DNA from 3 places in the Nocardia sp. JCM 38205 genome. Region 3 is predicted to be linked to each of the others. Evidence: riboswitches for the same ligand, from Rfam matches in the RefSeq annotation. Region 3 holds a riboswitch; each other region holds the start of a gene.
The links. Region 3 has a riboswitch for S-adenosylmethionine ahead of AC4HOU_RS12650 (aminotransferase class V-fold PLP-dependent enzyme). Riboswitches for the same ligand answer to the same signal wherever they lie in the genome.

Region 1 (5,906 bases), on a different contig from region 3:
CTATCGCGCCGATGCGCGGTGTCGCGTGCGTGGCGCGGCGCGCGCCTGGCACGATGTCACCCGTGCAGCCGAGTCCCGACACCACGACACCCGACGTTCCGGCCCCCTCGCCGCGCGCGCCCCGCCCCGGGATCCGGGTGACGGCGGCCGTGTTGCTGGCGGCTCTGCTGGTGCCGGTGCTGGCCGGCTGCCTGCGGGTGCAGGCCTCGATGGGTGTCTCGTCCAACGACCGGGTCTCCGGCCGTATCGTCGCCGCGGTGATCCCGGCCAACCCCGAGGACAAGGGCCCGCAGTTGAAGGCGCCGGACGCGCTGGCCACCAAGATGCGGGTGGAGCCCTACAGCCAGGATGGCTACGTCGGCAGTCAGGTGTTCTTCGACGATCTGAACTTCGGTGAGGTGCAGCAGCTCGGTCAGCTGTCGGAGCAGACCCAGGGCATGTTCCAGTTGCAGTTCCAGCGCACCGGCGATCTGGTCAGCCTCAATGGCCGCGTCGACCTGAAATCGGTGCCGCCGCACGGCTCGGACGTGCAGTTCAGCATCGCGTTCCCGGCCCGCATCGCTAAGACGAACGGTAATCGTGAGGGCGATTCGGTGGTGTCGTGGAAGCTGCCGCCCGGCGACGTCACCAATATTCGCGCCGAGGTGAGTTACGCCGACCCGAACACCCGCTCGTTCGCCGGCTGGGCAGGCATCGTCGGCGGCATCACCCTGGCCGTGGCGGCCGTGGTGGCGGCCATGGCCTACGTCAACCGCAATCCGGCGCCGCCGAACGCCCCGGAACCGAGCTTCGACCTCGGCCGTTGGTGGCGCGAAGTGCGCAGTAAGTAGGTAAGGGTGTGCCGGCCCGGCGTGGTCGAGCGACGATGACCGGCGGGGCTGGTGGGTTGCGGCGTCGGCGCGCCGCTTCCGATGCGCGAGCGCGGCGCGAACCGCATCCGCTGGTCGCGCGGGCGGTGCGGGTGGGCGCCGGGATCGCGGTGGCGGGATGCGCTGTCGCGGTGGGGAATCTGCTGACGATGCGCCGGTTGCGGCCTGGCCCGCCGGTGCCCGAGCCCGTGGCCGTCTGTGTCCCCGCGCGCGACGAGGCCGAGCGGCTGCCGCGGCTGGTCGCGGATCTGCGCGCGCAGACGGGTGTGCCCGGGTTGCGGGTGCTGATCCTCGATGACGGCTCGACCGATGGCACCGAGACGGCGGCGCGGCACGCGGCCGGCGACGACCCGCGCATCACCGTGCTGCGCTGCGACGACGAACCCGAGCCGGGGTGGACCGGTAAGGCCGCCGCGTGCGCCGGGCTGGCCGAGGCGGCCGCCGCGACCGGCGCCACCGCGTTGATCTTCGTCGATGCCGACGTGCGGCTGGCACCCGCGGCGATCGCCGCGGCGGTGACCGAATTGCGGGCGCGGCGTTGCGCACTGGTCTCGCCCTGGCCGCGGCAACTCGCGCACTCGGCCGCCGAACAACTGGTACAGCCGCTGCTGTGCTGGTCGTGGGCCACGACGCTGCCGATCGCGCTCGCGAACCGGGGTGCGCGCCCGTCGATGGCGGTGGCGTGCGGGCAGTTCCTGGCCTTCGACGCGGCGGCCTACCGAGCCATCGGCGGGCATGCGGCGGTGGCGGGCAGCGTCACCGAGGATCTCGATATCGCCAGGGTGATGCGGCGTCAGGGCCTGCGCACCGAAGTGGTGGCGGCCGGATCGATGGCATGCACCCGCATGTACCGTGATGCGGCCGAACTGGAGGCCGGGTATACGCGGTGGCTCTGGTCGGCCTACGGCGGTTCGGCGGCAGGTGGTTTCGCGGTGGGCGCCGTTGCCGCGCTCGCCTACTGGGTGCCGCCGCTGGCCCTGGTTGCCGGGCACGGGCGGGTCCGGCGGATCGGCCTGATGGGCTATGTGGCCGCGGTCGCGGGACGCCTCGTGACCTGCCGCCTGGACAGCGGTGCGGCACCCGGTCGCGACGACATCCTCGCCGCGTGCGCCCATCCGGTATCGGTCGCGGCCTACCTCTACCTCTGGGCACGTTCACGCCGCGCCCGGCGGCGCCGGACACTCGTGTGGAAGGGCCGCTCGCTCACGCAGTGAGGCCGAGACCCGTGATCTCACACTCTCCGAGCAGGCGCCCGCGGCACCCGTTTCGCACCCCTACCCGACCGCGCACCGGCTCGCCGGACAAGGGCTCAACTCACCCTGATTACTACCATTGTGCTGCGGTTTCCCTGCGACGCATGATGATTCGGCCCGACCGGAGGCCCACCCGGTTCCGGTCCGGCGACACCATCCAGAGCGACCGAGAGACCTGGCTCGCCGACGTCGCAGCAACCCCCCGGTCCACGGGTGCGGGTGCTTCTGCCGGGACCGATGGAGGCACACATGGTCGAGTCCGCAGTCCGCACGTCGCGGCGACGCGCCGGGCTCGTCGGTCGTGTCAGAAAGGACGACGACATGGCCGTACCCGTCAAGGCGGCTTTTGCCGGCGCGGTGCTCACCGCCGCCACCCTGGCCGCCTGCGGCTCCGGGACCACGACGCCGGGGCCCGACGCGGGCCCTCCGCAGCCGGGCGGGGTGTTGCGCTATGGCCTGTCACAGGCACCGACCTGCGCCGATCCCGCGCAGGCAGGCACCAACCAGACGATCTATGTGACGCGGCAGGTGGTCGATTCGCTGACCGACCAAGATCCCGAGACCGGCGAGTTGCGGCCGTGGCTGGCCACCAGCTGGGAGATCGCCCCGGACGCGAAGACGTTCACCTTCCACCTCGCCGACGGGGTGAGCTTCAGCGACGGCACACCGCTGACCGCCGACTCGGTGCGCAAGAGCTTCGATTCGATCGTGCGCACCCTCGGCGCCGTCAAGGCACCGCTGGGCAGCAGCTACCTCACCGGCTATGTCGGCACCACGGTGGTCGATCCGTTGACGGCGCGGGTGGAGTTCAGCGCGCCGAATACGCAATTCCTGCAAGCGTCCTCGACGCCGCAGCTCGGCATCCTCGCCGACGCCACCACCGCCTTGCCCGCCGAGGACCGCTGCGCGGGTACGGCGACGGTGGGCTCGGGTCCGTTCACCTACGCCGACTACCGCCAGGACGTCTCCGCCACGCTGGTGAAACGCCCCGGCTACCGCTGGGGCTCGGCGGTGTTCGGCCATCGGGGTGAGGCCTACCTCGACCGCATCGAGTTCACCGTGGTGCCCGAATCCGGGGTGCGGACCGGTTCGCTGTCCTCGGATCAGCTCGATGCGGCCAGCGACGCGCTCCCCCAGGACGCACCGCAGATCGAGGCCGGCGGTGGCCGGGTGCTCAGCACCCCCAATCCGGGTATCCCGTTCGGATTCCAGCCGAATGTGACCCGTGGACCGTTGCGTGATCCCGACGTGCGCCGTGCGCTGCTCACCGCGATCGACCGGCGCGAGCTCGTCGACACCGTGCTCGGGCCGCAGTTCCGTCCGGCGACCAGTGTGCTCGCTTCCAGAACGCCGGGATACCAGGATCTTTCCCGGACAGTGAGTTTCGATCCCGACGCCGCGCGGGCCATCCTCGATCGGGCGGGCTGGCTGCCCGACGCGGACGGCATCCGGGTCAAGGATGGGCAGCGCCTGGGATTCGCGGTGACGTTCAGTCAGGTGTTCGCCGGTAATCAGGCGATCCTCGAACTGATCCAGCAGCAGCTGCGGTCGGTGGGCGTGGACCTCACGCTGGACCTGGTGTCCATCGCCGAGTACACCGCACGGCAGAACAGCAAGGATTTCGACGCGCTGTACTACAACAGCACCCGCGCCGACGGCGACATCCTGCGCACCGGATTCGGCCTGGACGGCCGCAATTTCAATGTCCGCCCGCCGATCCAGGCTCTCGACGACGTGCTGACCGCACAACTCGGTGCGGTGGACCCACAGGCACGGGCGGCGCTGATCGGGCAGGCCCAGCAGCAGATCCTCGATCAGGGACTGTGGATCCCGACCGTCGAGTTGTCGCAGGCCATCGGTGCGGGCCCGGCCGTGCAGGACCTGAAGTTCGACGCCTCGGCCCGGTTGCAGTTCTTCGACACCTGGCTGAGCGGACGTCGGCCATGACCCGGTATGTGCTGCTGCGGTGCGTGGCCGCGGTCTGGGTGCTGTGGGCGGCGTTCACCATCTCCTTCGTCGTGCTGTACCTGCTGCCGTCGGATCCGGTGGCCATCGCGGCCGACGGCGGTGGCGGCGGCACCCCGGTGGACGCGGCCGCCCTCGCCGAGATGCGCGCCAGGTACGGCCTGGATCAACCGCTGTGGGAGCAGTACCTGAGTTCGCTGTCGCATGCGGTGCGCGGCGATCTGGGCCGCTCCATCGCCACCGGGCAGCCGGTCACCGAGGCGATCGTCGACGCCCTGCCCTCGACTCTCGCCCTCACCGGGCTTGCCCTGCTGTTCGCCGCGGCCGGCGGCACCGCGCTGGCCTTCGCCGCCACCTACACCCGCACACCGTGGCTGCGTTCGGCCCTGGCCGCGCTGCCGCCGGTCGGGGTATCGATGCCGACGTTCTGGACCGCGCTGATCCTGTTGCAGCTGTTCTCCTTTCGCTGGCAGCTGGCGCCCGCGTTCGGTGGGCTGGTGCTGCCGGCAGTGACGCTGGCCATCCCGATCGGGGCGGTGATCGCGCAGGTGCTGGCCGCCGGGCTGGAATCGACGTGGCGGCAGCCGTTCACCGAAGTGGCGCTGGCCAAGGGCGCCTCGCGCTGGTGGGTGCAACGCAGGCATGTGGCGCGATTGGCGAGCGTGCCCGCGTTCACCATCGCCGGTGTGCTGGTGGGCACCATGCTCGCCGGTTCGGTGGTGGTGGAGACGGTGTTCGCCCGGCCGGGGCTCGGCCGGCTCACTCAGACGTCGGTGCTGGCCCAGGACATTCCGGTGGTGCAGGGCATCGTGCTGGTGAGCGCGCTGGCCTTCGTCGTCGTCAACCTCGCGGTGGATCTGCTGTATCCCGTGCTGGATCCGCGAATCGCCGGAGGTGGGGGTCGTGCCGGGCACTCGGTGCGCCCGAGCGAGCGCAGGGAGGTCACCGATGTCGCTTGAGCTGCTCGAACGGCCCGCGACGACGACCGCTGCGGCCGAGGAACGGAAGCAGCCGCCGCGCCGGCGCCGGGCGTGGCACCTGGTGCGCGGCAACGCGGCCCTGATTCCGGCGAGCGCGGTGCTCGTGCTGGTTATCGGCTGGGCGCTGGCGCCGTCGGTGTTCGCCGGCGGCGACCCGTTGAAAGGTGTTCCGGCACAGAAATTCCAGCCGCCCAGCGCCGAGCACTGGTTCGGTACCGACAATCTCGGCCGCGACCTGTACACGCGGATGGTGCACGGAGCGGGCCTGTCGCTCACCGCGACCCTGACGGCGGTCGCCATCGCCCTGGTGGCCGGCACGCTGCTCGGCCTGCTCGCCGGTGCGCTCGGCGGTGTGGTGGACATGGTCGTGATGCGGGTTGTCGATGTGCTGCTGTCGGTTCCGGCGCTGCTGCTGTCGCTGGCGCTGGTGACCGCGCTCGGTTTCGGCACCCGGAATGTGGCCATCGCCGTGGGCGTTTCGCTGATCGCCAACTTCGCCAGGGTGATGCGCTCGGAGGTGCTTCGGGTGCGCCGGGCGGCCTATGTGGAGGCGGCACGGGCGTCGGGAGTGCGCTGGTACACGGTGCTGGCCCGGCACATCCTGCCCAATTCCTATCCCCCGGTGCTCGCGCTGGCCGCGGTCGAGTTCGGCATGGCGGTGCTCGCGGTGTCGGCGCTGAGCTTCCTCGGGTACGGCACCGCACCGCCCACCCCCGAATGGGGATCGCTGATCTCGGAGGGCCGCAACTACCTGGCCACCGCCTGGTGGCTGACGACGCTGCCCGGCCTGGTGATCATCGCCGTCGTCCTGTCCGCCCAGCGCGTGGGTCGCGCCGTCA
Region 2 (5,906 bases), on a different contig from region 3:
CGATAGAAGGTGGCAAGCGCGCGCGGGGTGGTGACCATCCCGGCGCCGGGCCAGCCGCCACCCAGCACAGCGGGATCGTTGTAGGAGCCGGCCGGATTCGTGGAGGCCCGCATGAGCAGCGAACCGGGGTCGCGGTAGGCGGCGGCCAGGTTCTGCACCGTATCGTCGCCGATCGCGAGTTCTTGTGCTGTCCACTGCGTCTGGGATTCCGGCGGGAAGCCGACGCGGGCCGCGCGAGCAGCTACCTCGGCCGGGGCACCTATCCACAACTCGCTACCGATATGCGCCCGCACGAACTCGCCGACCGTGTCGCCGGTGCGCCGTCGCACCAATTCGCCGACCAGCCAGCCGAAGGTCAGCGCGTGATAGCCGTGCCGTGTCCCCGGTGTCCATATCGGCTCCTGCGCGGCCAGGCGCGCGGCCATCGCCGCGGCGTCGGCGGCATCGGCGGGAGTCAGCGGCTGCGTGAACGCGGGTAGTCCGGCGCGGTGGGTCAGCAGGTCTTCGGTGGTGGTGTTCTCCTTGCCGAGCCTCGCGTACTCCGGCCACCAGCGGGCGACCGGCGCGGTGGGGTCGATGCCTTCCCGCTCGGCGACCATCAATGCCGCCGCCGCGGTGACGGCCTTCGTGCACGAGAACGACACGCATGGCGTATCCCGATCCCAGGCCCGCCCCGTCTTCACGTCCGCCACCCCGCCCCAGAGATCGACGACCGGCTCACCGCCGACGAAGACGGCCACGGCCGCCCCCGTATCCCGGCCGTCGGCCAGGTTGGCCTCGAACACCTCGCGTACCGCGCGAAACGCTGGATCGCATCTGCCGTCGACCGCCATAGCGAAATTAGAACACGTTTCAGCCCCGGCGAGCAGCCGTTTCATCCTGCGACCCACGACAGGTGCAGGGGTTACCCCGCAGGCCGTCTCGCCGCGGCCGTCGTCGATGGAGCCCGAGCAGGTCCCCGGACACGCCGGGTCCGCGACCGACTGCCCGCCTATTCGCGCGGTGTGCCGATGACGTCGAGCGCCGCACTGAGGCGCACCAACGCGGCAACGGTCGGCGCGAAATCGGGGCCGAGTTCGTCGGCCAACCGCTGGGCCATCACCGCATGGTGCGGACGGATCAGGGCGATCGCCGCGCGGCCGGATTCGGTGACCGCCACCAGCTTGGCGCGCCGGTGCGCCGGATTGGGGCGGTACTCGGCCAGCCCCTTGTCGACCAGCAGGTCCGCGATGCGCTGCACGCTCTGGCGGGTGATGCCCATGGCGCGGGCGATGCCGGCGACCGACTGCGGCCCGCGCAGCACGGCGCCGAGCACCTGCCACCAGGCCGCCGTCATCCCGGCCGGGGCGGCCAATTCCTCGGCGATGGCGAGGAATTGGCCGTTCAAGCGGAATGTGGTGATCGCCGCGGTACTGAACAGATCCTGCTCGGCATGGGCGGCGACAGACCGGCCGGAATCGACACTCACGAGGCCGCCGCCTTGGCCTCCCACTCGGCCAGCACGGGGTACGCGGACGCATCGCTCTTGGCGAACAGCCGGTACCAGGCATCGAGCACCTGCGGCTCGAACAGGTCGAGCCTGGCGAAGATCTCCCGGGCGAATTCCCATGGCGCGGAGGGGCCCGCGGTGATCAGGTCACCATCGGTGACCGCGGGCGCGTCGACATAGTTGGCCGCCCCGGCATATCCGCTCGCGGCGAGGTATTCGGCGGCGCCGCTGGTGTGCCGGCGCTCATCGAGCAGGCCCTCTTTGGCGAGGCCGAAGGTGGCACCGCAGATGGCGGCGACCGGAACGCCCGCTTCGAGGAACTTCCGCGCCGCGTAGGCGAAACCACTGAGTCCGCCGCGGTCCCACAGTTCCGATCCCGGCAGGATCAGCAGCGCACTGTCGGCGGCGTCGAGTTCGGCCAGCGCCAGATCCGGCACGATGCGCATCCCGCCCATGGTGGTCACGGTCTCGCCCATCGGCGCGACAGTGCGGACCTGAAAGCTACCGGGTTCGCGCTGCAAACCCACGTTGTGGTTGATCTGCGCGATCGCCGCACCCACTTCCCAGTCGGCGAGCAGATCGTAAACGGCTACGTGCACTGTCTTCGTGGTCATGACAGTATGCTGTCATGTTTGACAGGATGCTGTCAATACCTCGGATGTGAAAAAGGGCCGGCACCACCGGGCACCGGCCCTTTCCGCAGCGTACGGACGCCGCGGCGAGCGAACTCAGCTCAGCGCGTGCTCCAGATCGCCGAGCAGATCCTCCACATCCTCTAGCCCCACCGAGATGCGCACGACACCGTCGCTGAGCCCGATGGTGGCGCGTCCCTCCGGCCCCATCGCGCGATGGGTTGTGGTGGCCGGATGGGTGATCAGGGTCTTCGCATCACCCAGGTTGTTGGACAGGTCGACGATGCGCAGCCGGTTCAGCACCTCGAAGGCGCGCTTCTTCGCCTCGTGCTCGGGCGCCTTCAACTCGAAGGTGACAACGGTGCCGCCGCCGCTCATCTGACTCGCGGCCAGGTCGTATTGCGGATGCGATTCCAGGAACGGGTATTTCACCCAGCTGACAGCGTCGTTGCCCTCCAGGAACCGCGCGATCCGCAGGGCGGATTCGGTCGAATGCTTCACCCGCAGCGGCATCGTCTCCAGGCCCTTGAGCAGCGTCCAGGCGTTGAACGGGCTGAGCGCGGGGCCGGTGTGGCGCATCAGATTCTTGACCGGCCCGCCGATGTAATCCGCGGAACCGAGGATCGCACCGCCGAGCACCCGGCCCTGCCCGTCGATGTGCTTGGTGCCCGAATACACCACCACATCGGCACCGAGCTCGAAGCCGCGTTGCAGCAGGGGCGTAGCGAAGACGTTGTCCAGCACCACTTTCGCGCCCGCCGCATGGGCCAGCTCGCTCACCCGGCGCACGTCGACCAGGGTCTGCATCGGGTTGGCAGGGGTCTCGAAGAACACCGCGGTGGTCGGCACCGACAGCGCCTGCTCCCACTGGTCGAGATCCTCGCCGTCGACGAACACCGTCTCCACGCCCCAGCGCGGCAGAATCTCGTTGCACACCACGAAACACGAACCGAACAGACTGCGCGCGGCCACCAGCCGGTCACCCGCACCGAGCAGCGCGCCCAGCGCGGTGAAGACCGCTGCCATGCCGCTGGCGGTGGCGAAGCACGCTTCGGCGCCGTCGATCAGCCGCATCCGCTCCTCGAAGGTGGCGACCGTCGGATTGCCGTAGCGGGAGTAGACGAAATGCTCGACGTCACCGGTGAACGCCGCCTCGGCCGCCTCCGCACTCTCGTAGACGAAGCCCGAGGTCAGGTAGAGCGCTTCGGAGGTCTCCTCGAACCCAGAGCGCCGCAGGCCGCCGCGCACGCCGAGGGTGGCCGGACCGACGCCCTCCGGCAGCGGCCGGTCGAACGCACCGCCGGTGATCACGACTGCCGCCAGGGCAGGCCGTCGGCACGCCAGCCGGCGCTACCGCGGTGACCGAACTCGTCGAGCGGGCCCTCGAACCCCTCGCTGACGTTGTACGACGGCTCGATGCCCGCGCTGGTCGCCAGGCTGGCGGCATGCGCCGAACGCTGGCCGGAGCGACACAGGAACACCACCGGGGCATCCGGGTCACGCCCGTCGAGGATGGTGCGCAGCTGCTGGGCGAACTCGGGATTACGCGCGCCGGTGCCGTCGACCCATTCGATCAGCACGGTCTGCCGGTCGATGGCGCTGGTGTCGGGGATGCCGACGAATTTCCATTCGGCCTCGGTCCGCACGTCCACCAGAACCGCCCGGGGATCGTCGCGCAATATCTCCCACGCCTGTTTCGGAGTGATGTCGCCGGCATAAGTCATGTGTGGCACCTTCCTCGAGAATCCGCACTTGCCGCATCTGGCTTCGATGCGCGCCAGGTCGTCACCCGGAGCACCCCACCGCGGAGGAGGGTTGCCGGCCAGCAAGCCGGGGCTTGACGCTGGCACTCATGACCTGAAATGAGATTGCCTGGCCGGGGGTTGCCCTGTCAAACCCCCGATCAGGGCCTTGCGCTGGGGTTCAGTGGCAGACCAGCCAGGTGTTGTCGACCCGTTTCAGGGTCCAGTTCCCGGCTGCCTCGGCGCCATCGACCTTGCTGGTGACGGTGGCGGTCGCGCGGTCGCCCTCGACCTTCAGATCCTCGAGTTTCGTGATTTCTACGGCTTTTCCGGTCTCGCCTTCGTCCAGCCTGCCCGCCATCGGCGAGCGCTTCGGATCGAAGTCCGGGCACACCGCCTCCTCCGGCGGAAGCAGGCCGTAGCGCGAACTCACCTCACCGAAGTCACGCACCGCGGCGGCTACCCGGTCGGCCTCTGTGACATTTTTCTCAACCGGCGAGACCAGCTCGGCGATGACGATGACGGCGAGCACGAGCGCCGCGATCACCGCGGCGATGATGAACGGCGCCATCGACCGGGTCGAATCGCCGGATTCGGGCTCGTCGCCCGGTTCGCGCCGGGCCGCGCCCGGATCTGGCTGCTGATCGCTCATGAGCTGATGATCCCTTGGTCCCCCGAGGCCACTCGCGAGGCCCCCGATAGAATCGGCGGGATCGCGGCCGGTGCCGTGCAGGTGAAATCCAGCCGTGCGTCAAGTTAGCCTAAGCTAAACACCGACGCCCATTAACTGTCTCGACCAATAAGGTGCGCGTAAACGATGACCGAACAGACCGCAGCTGCACGCCCGCTCCGCATCGCGATCGTGGGTGCCGGACCGGCCGGTATCTACGCCGCCGACGCGTTGATGAAGTCGGATGCGGATGTGTCCATCGACCTCTATGAGCGCATGCCGGCGCCGTTCGGCCTGATCCGCTACGGCGTCGCCCCCGACCACCCGCGCATCAAGGGCATCATCACCGCCCTGCACAAGGTGCTCGACAAGCCGCAGGTTCGCCTGCTCGGCAATATCGATTACGGCTCCGACATCACCCTCGACGACCTGCGGGTCTACTACGACGCGGTGATCTTCTCCACCGGCGCCAACGCCGACCGCGCCCTGCCGATCCCCGGTATCGACCTGGACGGCTCCTACGGCGCCGCCGACTTCGTCTCCTGGTACGACGGCCACCCGGATGTGCCGCGCACCTGGCCGCTGGATGCGGAGAAGGTCGCCGTCCTCGGTGTCGGCAACGTCGCGCTGGACATCGCGCGCGTGCTGGCCAAGACCGGCGACGAACTGCTGCCCACGGAGATCCCGCCGAACGTCTACAAGGGCCTCAAGGAGAACAAGGCCGTCGAGGTGCACGTCTTCGGGCGTCGCGGCCCGGCGCAGGCCAAGTTCACCCCGCTGGAGCTGCGCGAACTGGATCATTCGCCGACCATCGAGGTCATCGTCGATCCCGAGGACATCGACTACGACGAGGGCTCCGAGGCCGCGCGCCGCCACTCCAAGCAGGTCGACATGGTCGCCAACACCCTCGAGCAGTGGGCCATCCGCGATCAGGGCAACCGCCCGCACCGGCTCTACCTGCACTTCTTCGAGTCGCCCGCCGAGGTGCTCGGCGACGAGAACGGCAAGGTCGTCGGCCTCAAGACCGAGCGCACCCAGCTCGACGGCACCGGCAACGTCAAGGGCACCGGCGAGTACAAGACCTGGGATGTGCAGGCGGTCTACCGCGCCGTCGGCTACCTGTCGCAGAACATCACCAACCTGCCCTTCGACGATCAGGCCGGCGTGGTGCCCAACGAGGCCGGCCGCGTGCTGGCCGACGAAGACGCCGACGGCAAGGCGCGCTACATGCCCGCCACCTACGTCACCGGCTGGATCAAGCGCGGCCCGGTCGGCCTCATCGGCCACACCAAGGGCGACGCCAACGAGACCGTGGCCTGCCTGCTCGACGACAGCAAGGACTTCACCCCCGCCGAACGCCCCGAGCCCGAAGC
Region 3 (5,906 bases):
CGCAGGTGACCTTCGCCGATGATGGCGGGCAGCCGGTGCAGCGAGCCGATATCGGCGACGATGGCGACCTTGGCCTCACGCAGGCTGAACTTGGCCTCGGCGCTGGCGTAGCGGATGTCGACGGCGGCGATCAGGTCCAGGCCACCGCCGATGCACCAGCCCGAGACCGCGGCGATGACGGGCTTGCGGCAGTCGGCCACCGCCGTCACCGCGGCCTGCATGCGGCGGATCTCGTGCAGGAAGTCGGTGCGCGGGGCGGCCAGCGCCTTGTCGGCGAGCAGCGGGCCGAAGGTGCCGCTCATCGCGGGCAGGTCCAGACCGTAGGAGAAGTGCTTGCCCGAACCGGTCAGCACGATCGCGCGGACCTCGGGGTCGGCGTCGAGGGCGGTGAAGATCTCGGGGAGCTCGCGCCAGAAGTCGGGGCCCATCGCATTGCCCTTACCGGGGCCGGTCAGGGTGACCTGCGCGACGTGGTCGCTGGTTTCGACGGTGAAAGCCTGCCAATCAGTCATCTGTACAGCGTATACACGGCGGTAACGGCGGCGATACCGTGTGGGATGGAACCCGTTATCGCGAACCCGGCAGCCGGAAGCGGTTAGCTCTACCCTGGATTCATGCGCAGGTCACTTCCTCCGGTCGCCTGCCGGGTCGCGGACACCCTGATCGCCCGGGGCCACCACGGCGTCATCGTCACCCACCCGGATCGGCCCACCGCCGCGGCCGACGCCGCCCGCGCCCTCGGCGTCGACATCGGCGCCATCACCCTGGCCCGGCTGTACCTGCTCGACGATGATCCGGTGCTGCTGCTGGTCTCCGGCGGCCACGACGTGGATCTCGCCCACACCGGCGAACGGCTGGAAGGCACCCTCACGCCCGCCCCCGACGAGCTCGTCCTCGAAGTGACCGGCCATCCCGTGGATGCCGTCGCCCCCGTCGGCCATCCGACCAACATTCCCACCTGGGTCGACACCGCCCTGTCCCACCACCGCGAACTGTGGGCGGCCGGCGGTCATCCGGATGCGGTGTTCCGCACGACCTTTCGGGAACTGGTACGCATCACCGCGGGCCTGCCGATCGACGTGGACTGAAACCCGTGTAGCGGCAGGCAGTAGTTTCGTCATGTGACCGACGCGCATGAACCGACCGCCGCGGAAGCCCGGCTGCGGGTGCCCGACGACCTGAGCGGCATCACCGCCGAGCAGTACCGCGCCTCGATGCGGCACTATCCGTCCGGGGTGACGGTGGTGACATTGTCGTCGCCGAACGGCCCGGTCGGGTTCACGGCGACCTCGTTCGCGTCGCTGTCGCTGGAACCGCCGCTGGTGTCGTTCAATATCGCGCACACCTCGTCGAGCCTGGCGGCGATGAGCGAGGCGGATTCGGTGGTGATCCATTTCCTCGGCGAACATCAGCGCCATATCGCGCAGCGGTTCGCGCGCAGCGCCGAGGAACGCTTCACCGACCGGTCGCTGTGGACCACGCTGGACACCGGCGAACCGGTCCTGCACGGTACGCCGATCTGGCTGCGCACCACCGTCGAGCAGCGCATTCCCATCGGCGATCACACCTTCATCGTCGGCCGGGTGACCCGCGTGCACGACGCCACCGAGGAGAAGCCGGCGGCCGCGCCGCTGCTGTATCACAACGGGCGCTACCACCGCCCCACCCCGCTGGACGAGGACTGATTCGGCGCGGTCACCTGCCCGGCCTGCTCTGACCGGCTGCTGGACCACGCACCGGCACCCAGCCGCTCCGCGCAGAGGGTGCCACGGAGTGACGGCAAGCGGCTGCGCCCCGGGGCCGATGCGATGGCGGCAGTGCTCGCACCGGGTCGTCCAGAATCCCGCAACACCTCGGTGGCCGGTGCCGGCGGTCAGCCGATGAGGCAGGGCGCCGCACCCGCATCCTCGGCGCCGGTGAACGACCTGGTTTCCGGGCTCGGATTCCACAGCCCGCTGGTGCAGGTGTAATCCCATGCGGGGCCGTCCTGCACGAGCGCGGCGACCGCCGAGACCAGCCGGTCCACGTCGGCGGAATCGGTGCCGAGGCCGATGCTCGCGCGCAGCGCGCCATCGAGCCCCAGCCTGGCCAGCAGCGGATGCGCGCAGAACCGGCCGTCGCGCACACCGATGCCGTGTTCGGCCGACAGATACGCAGCCACCTGGCCGGGTGCGAAACCGTCGAGTGTGAAGGCGACGATGCCGACGGTGTCGGGGCTGTCGGACCACAGGCGCAGCAGCCGCACACCCGGGATCGCGCACAAGCCCGCGCGCAGCCGCTCGGCGAGCCGCCGTTCGTGCGCGATCACCCGCTCGGCGTCGATCTCGGACAGTGCGTCGCAGGCAGCGGCCAGGGCCGCGACACCGAGCACATTCGGCGAACCGGCCTCGTGCCGTTGCGGCGCGGGTGCCCACTCGGTGCCGTCGACGCGCACCTCACGCACCGCACCACCGCCGGCCAGGTACGGCGGCGCCGCATCGAGCCAATCCCGCTTACCCACCAGCACCCCCGCGCCGAACGGCGCGTACAGCTTGTGACCGGAGAAAGCGAGATAATCGATGCCGCACTCGCGCAGGCTGATTCGCCGATGCGGTGCCAGCTGCGCGGCGTCGACCAGGATGCGGGCGCCGCACTGGTGGGCGATCTCGGCCAGCCGGGCCAGCGGCAGCACTTCCCCGGTCACATTGGAGGCACCGGTAACCGCCAGCAGCGCAGCCGGTTTCGCGCACAACTCGGCGACGAGCCGGCGAATCGTCTCCTCGACGGTATCGGCCGCGGCCACCACGCGCCGCCCACGCCGTTGCCAGGGCAGGAAATTGGCGTGGTGTTCGACATCGAGCACCACCGTGTCGCCGGGCACGCAGGCGGCGAGCAGGTTCAGCGAGTCGGTGGTGTTGCGGGTGAAGACCACCACCTGGTCGTCTGCCGCATCCAGGAACCGGGCCACCGAACCGCGGGCGGCCTCATAGCATTCGGTGGAGATCCGCGAGGCGTAGCCGGCGCCGCGGTGCACGCTGGCGTAGAGCGGCAGCAGCCGCTGCACCCGGTCGGCGACCTGAGCCAGCGCGGGCGCGCTCGCGGCATAGTCGAAATTGGCGTAAGTGCAGGTCCCGCCCTGTACGAGGGGTACCTGGAGGTCGTCTCCGGAGACCCTGGCGAGGGCGGCACAGGTCTGATCGAACACAGCGGTCATCACGTCATCCCATCGGCTTAGGGACCCGCGAAAGAGGATTCGTCGAGTCCGCGCTTGCCGCGCCCGGTCGGGCGTCGGCCCGGTCGTCACCCGGAGCACCCCACCGCGGAGGAGGGTTGCCGGCCAGCAAGCCGGGGCTTGACGCTGGCACTCATGACCTGTGGCGAGATTGGCAGACCGGCCGCGCCGCTGTCAACCCGTCCCGCGCTGCGGGTACCGTTGACTACTGGTCACCGGGGTGTTTTCCGTTTGCCCATTGGTAACCCTCGTATGAAACAACCGTCTTCGAGAATTAGTTGGTGAGGCCGTACCGCCGAACATGGTTACTGCCGGACAGTGCTGAGGAAGGTGGGCCGGACGTGATGCTCCAGCCGCAGATCGACACCGATGGTTCGGTCCAGGAGCTCGATCCGCTGCTACGTTCGACCCTCGCCCCACCTGCGCGAACGCTGGTCGACATCCTCGCCGAGACGGCACGTGCCCATCCGGACGCCCCCGCCATCGACGACGGCGATACCGCCCTCACCTACACCGAGCTCCTCGCCGAGATCGCCGCGACGGTCGAGCGCCTCGGCGCGGCGGGGGTGCGGCGCGGCGACCGCGTCGGGGTGCGGATGCCGTCCGGTACCCGTGAGCTCTACGTCACGATTCTCGCGGTACTGCACGCGGGCGCGGCCTACGTACCCGTGGACGCCGACGATCCCGACGAACGCGCCCGCCTGGTCTTCGGCGAGGCGCGGGTCACCGCGATCGTCACCGCCGCCGGGATCGAAGCGACCGAGCACGCCAGCACGGCAAACGATGGGCAACCCGACGGGCCGCAGCAGCCCTCCCCCGCCGACGACGCCTGGATCATCTTCACCTCCGGCTCCACCGGCACGCCGAAAGGTGTTGCGGTAACCCATCGCAACGCTGCCGCCCTGGTCGACGCCGAGGCCCGGTTGTTCCTCCGCGATGCCCCGATCGGCCCCGGCGACCGGGTGCTGGCCGGACTGTCGGTGGCCTTCGACGCCTCCTGTGAGGAGATGTGGCTGGCCTGGCGGCACGGCGGCTGTCTGGTCCCCGCACCTCGCGCGCTGGTGCGCACCGGCGCCGATCTCGGTCCGTGGCTGGTGCGGCACGAGATCAGCGTCGTCTCCACCGTGCCGACGCTGGCGGCGACCTGGCCCGCCGAAGCGCTGGAACCGGTGCGGCTGCTCATCTTCGGCGGCGAGGCCGTGCCGCCGGAGCTGGCCGAACGTCTGGCGGGCGACCCGGAATCCGAACGCGAGGTGTGGAACACCTACGGCCCCACCGAAACCACCGTCGTCGCGTGCGCGGCGCTGCTGGACGGGAACTGGCCGGTGCGCATCGGTTTGCCGCTGGACGGCTGGGATCTGGCCGTCGTCGACGCCGCCGGTAATCCGGTGGGCGAGGGCGAATCCGGCGAACTGGTGATCGGCGGCGTCGGCCTGGCCCGCTATCTGGATCCGGCCAAGGACGCCGAGAAGTACGCGCCGCTGGCCTCCCTCGGCTGGGAACGCGCCTACCGCAGCGGCGATCTGGTGCGCAACGACAAGGCCGGACTGGTCTTCATCGGCCGCGCCGACGATCAGGTGAAGGTGGGCGGGCGCCGCATCGAACTCGGCGAACTCGACAACGCGCTGCAACATCTGCCCGGGGTGAGCGGTGCGGCCGCCGCCGTCCGCACCACCGCCGCAGGCAATCAGATCCTGGTCGGCTACCTCACCGGTATCCCACCCGATTACGACATCAAGGCCGCCCGCGCGCTGCTCGCCGAGCAATTGCCCGCCCCGCTGGTGCCGCGGCTGGTGGTGGTGCCGGAACTACCCACCCGCACCTCGGGCAAAGTCGACCGCGACGCCCTGCCCTGGCCGGTGGGCGGCAGCGACGAGACCGTCGACCACGGGCTCACCGGCACCGCCGCCTGGGTGGCCGAGCTGTGGAGTTCGATCCTCGGCGCCGAGATCACCGGCGCGGACGCTGATTTCTTCGATCTCGGCGGCGGCTCGCTCTCGGCGGCACAGCTGGTGACCGCACTGCGGCAACGGTATCCGCGCATCGCGGTCGCCGACCTGTACGACCATCCGCGGCTGGGCGCGCTGGCCGAATTCCTCGACGAGACCGCGCCGTCGGACGCCGTCGTCGAACGGACCGTCCGCCCGACGCCGCTGTCCGCACAGTGCGCCCAAGTCCTCGCCACCCTTCCGTTGACCACGCTCACCGGCCTGCAATGGCTCACCTGGTTGGCCATCGCGGGCAATATCGCGAGCTGGGCGGGCGCGCTGCCCTGGCTGCCGCAGCTGTCGTGGTGGTGGACGCTGCTGCTGTTCGTCGTCTTCATCACCCCGCTGGGCCGGATGAGCATCTGTGTCGCAGGCGCCCGGCTGCTGTTGCGCGGGGTCGCACCCGGCAGCTATCCGCGCGGTGGTTCGGTGCATCTGCGGCTGTGGGCGGCGGTGCGGCTCTCGGAGGCCAGTGGTGCCGAGAACCTGTCCGGCGCACCGTGGATGGTGCCGTTCGCGCGGGCATTGGGCGCGAAGATCGGCAAGGGCGTCGACCTGCACACGCTGCCGCCGGTGACCGGAATGCTCGAACTCGGCGACGGATGCAGCGTCGAGCCCGAAGTGGACCTGTCCGGTTACTGGATCGACGGCGACGTCGTGCATATCGGGCCCATCGTGGTCGGCCGCGGCGCGGTGATCGGCGCGCG

Region 1: another riboswitch for S-adenosylmethionine. It lies ahead of AC4HOU_RS20320 (ABC transporter substrate-binding protein); the one in region 3 lies ahead of AC4HOU_RS12650 (aminotransferase class V-fold PLP-dependent enzyme).
Region 2: another riboswitch for S-adenosylmethionine. It lies ahead of AC4HOU_RS09615 (rhodanese-like domain-containing protein); the one in region 3 lies ahead of AC4HOU_RS12650 (aminotransferase class V-fold PLP-dependent enzyme).

The regions. Positions count from the first base shown of each region.
Region 1 is NZ_JBYHFL010000005.1:307,334-313,239, forward strand. It holds gene AC4HOU_RS20310 (LppM family (lipo)protein) at 63-830, shown strand; gene AC4HOU_RS20315 (glycosyltransferase family 2 protein) at 866-2,083, shown strand; SAM riboswitch class I at 2,273-2,366, shown strand; gene AC4HOU_RS20320 (ABC transporter substrate-binding protein) at 2,444-4,069, shown strand; gene AC4HOU_RS20325 (ABC transporter permease) at 4,066-5,046, shown strand; gene AC4HOU_RS20330 (ABC transporter permease) at 5,036-5,906, shown strand, end outside.
Region 2 is NZ_JBYHFL010000002.1:617,157-623,062, reverse strand. It holds gene AC4HOU_RS09635 (serine hydrolase domain-containing protein) at 1-833, opposite strand, end outside; gene AC4HOU_RS09630 (MarR family winged helix-turn-helix transcriptional regulator) at 992-1,468, opposite strand; gene AC4HOU_RS09625 (DJ-1/PfpI family protein) at 1,465-2,103, opposite strand; gene AC4HOU_RS09620 (O-succinylhomoserine sulfhydrylase) at 2,218-3,432, opposite strand; gene AC4HOU_RS09615 (rhodanese-like domain-containing protein) at 3,429-3,845, opposite strand; SAM riboswitch class IV at 3,865-3,979, opposite strand; gene AC4HOU_RS09610 (Rv0361 family membrane protein) at 4,045-4,515, opposite strand; gene AC4HOU_RS09605 (FAD-dependent oxidoreductase) at 4,681-5,906, shown strand, end outside.
Region 3 is NZ_JBYHFL010000003.1:200,277-206,182, reverse strand. It holds gene AC4HOU_RS12665 (crotonase/enoyl-CoA hydratase family protein) at 1-512, opposite strand, end outside; gene AC4HOU_RS12660 (YbaK/EbsC family protein) at 615-1,088, shown strand; gene AC4HOU_RS12655 (flavin reductase family protein) at 1,215-1,685, shown strand; gene AC4HOU_RS12650 (aminotransferase class V-fold PLP-dependent enzyme) at 1,874-3,193, opposite strand; SAM riboswitch class IV at 3,239-3,352, opposite strand; gene AC4HOU_RS12645 (Pls/PosA family non-ribosomal peptide synthetase) at 3,556-5,906, shown strand, end outside.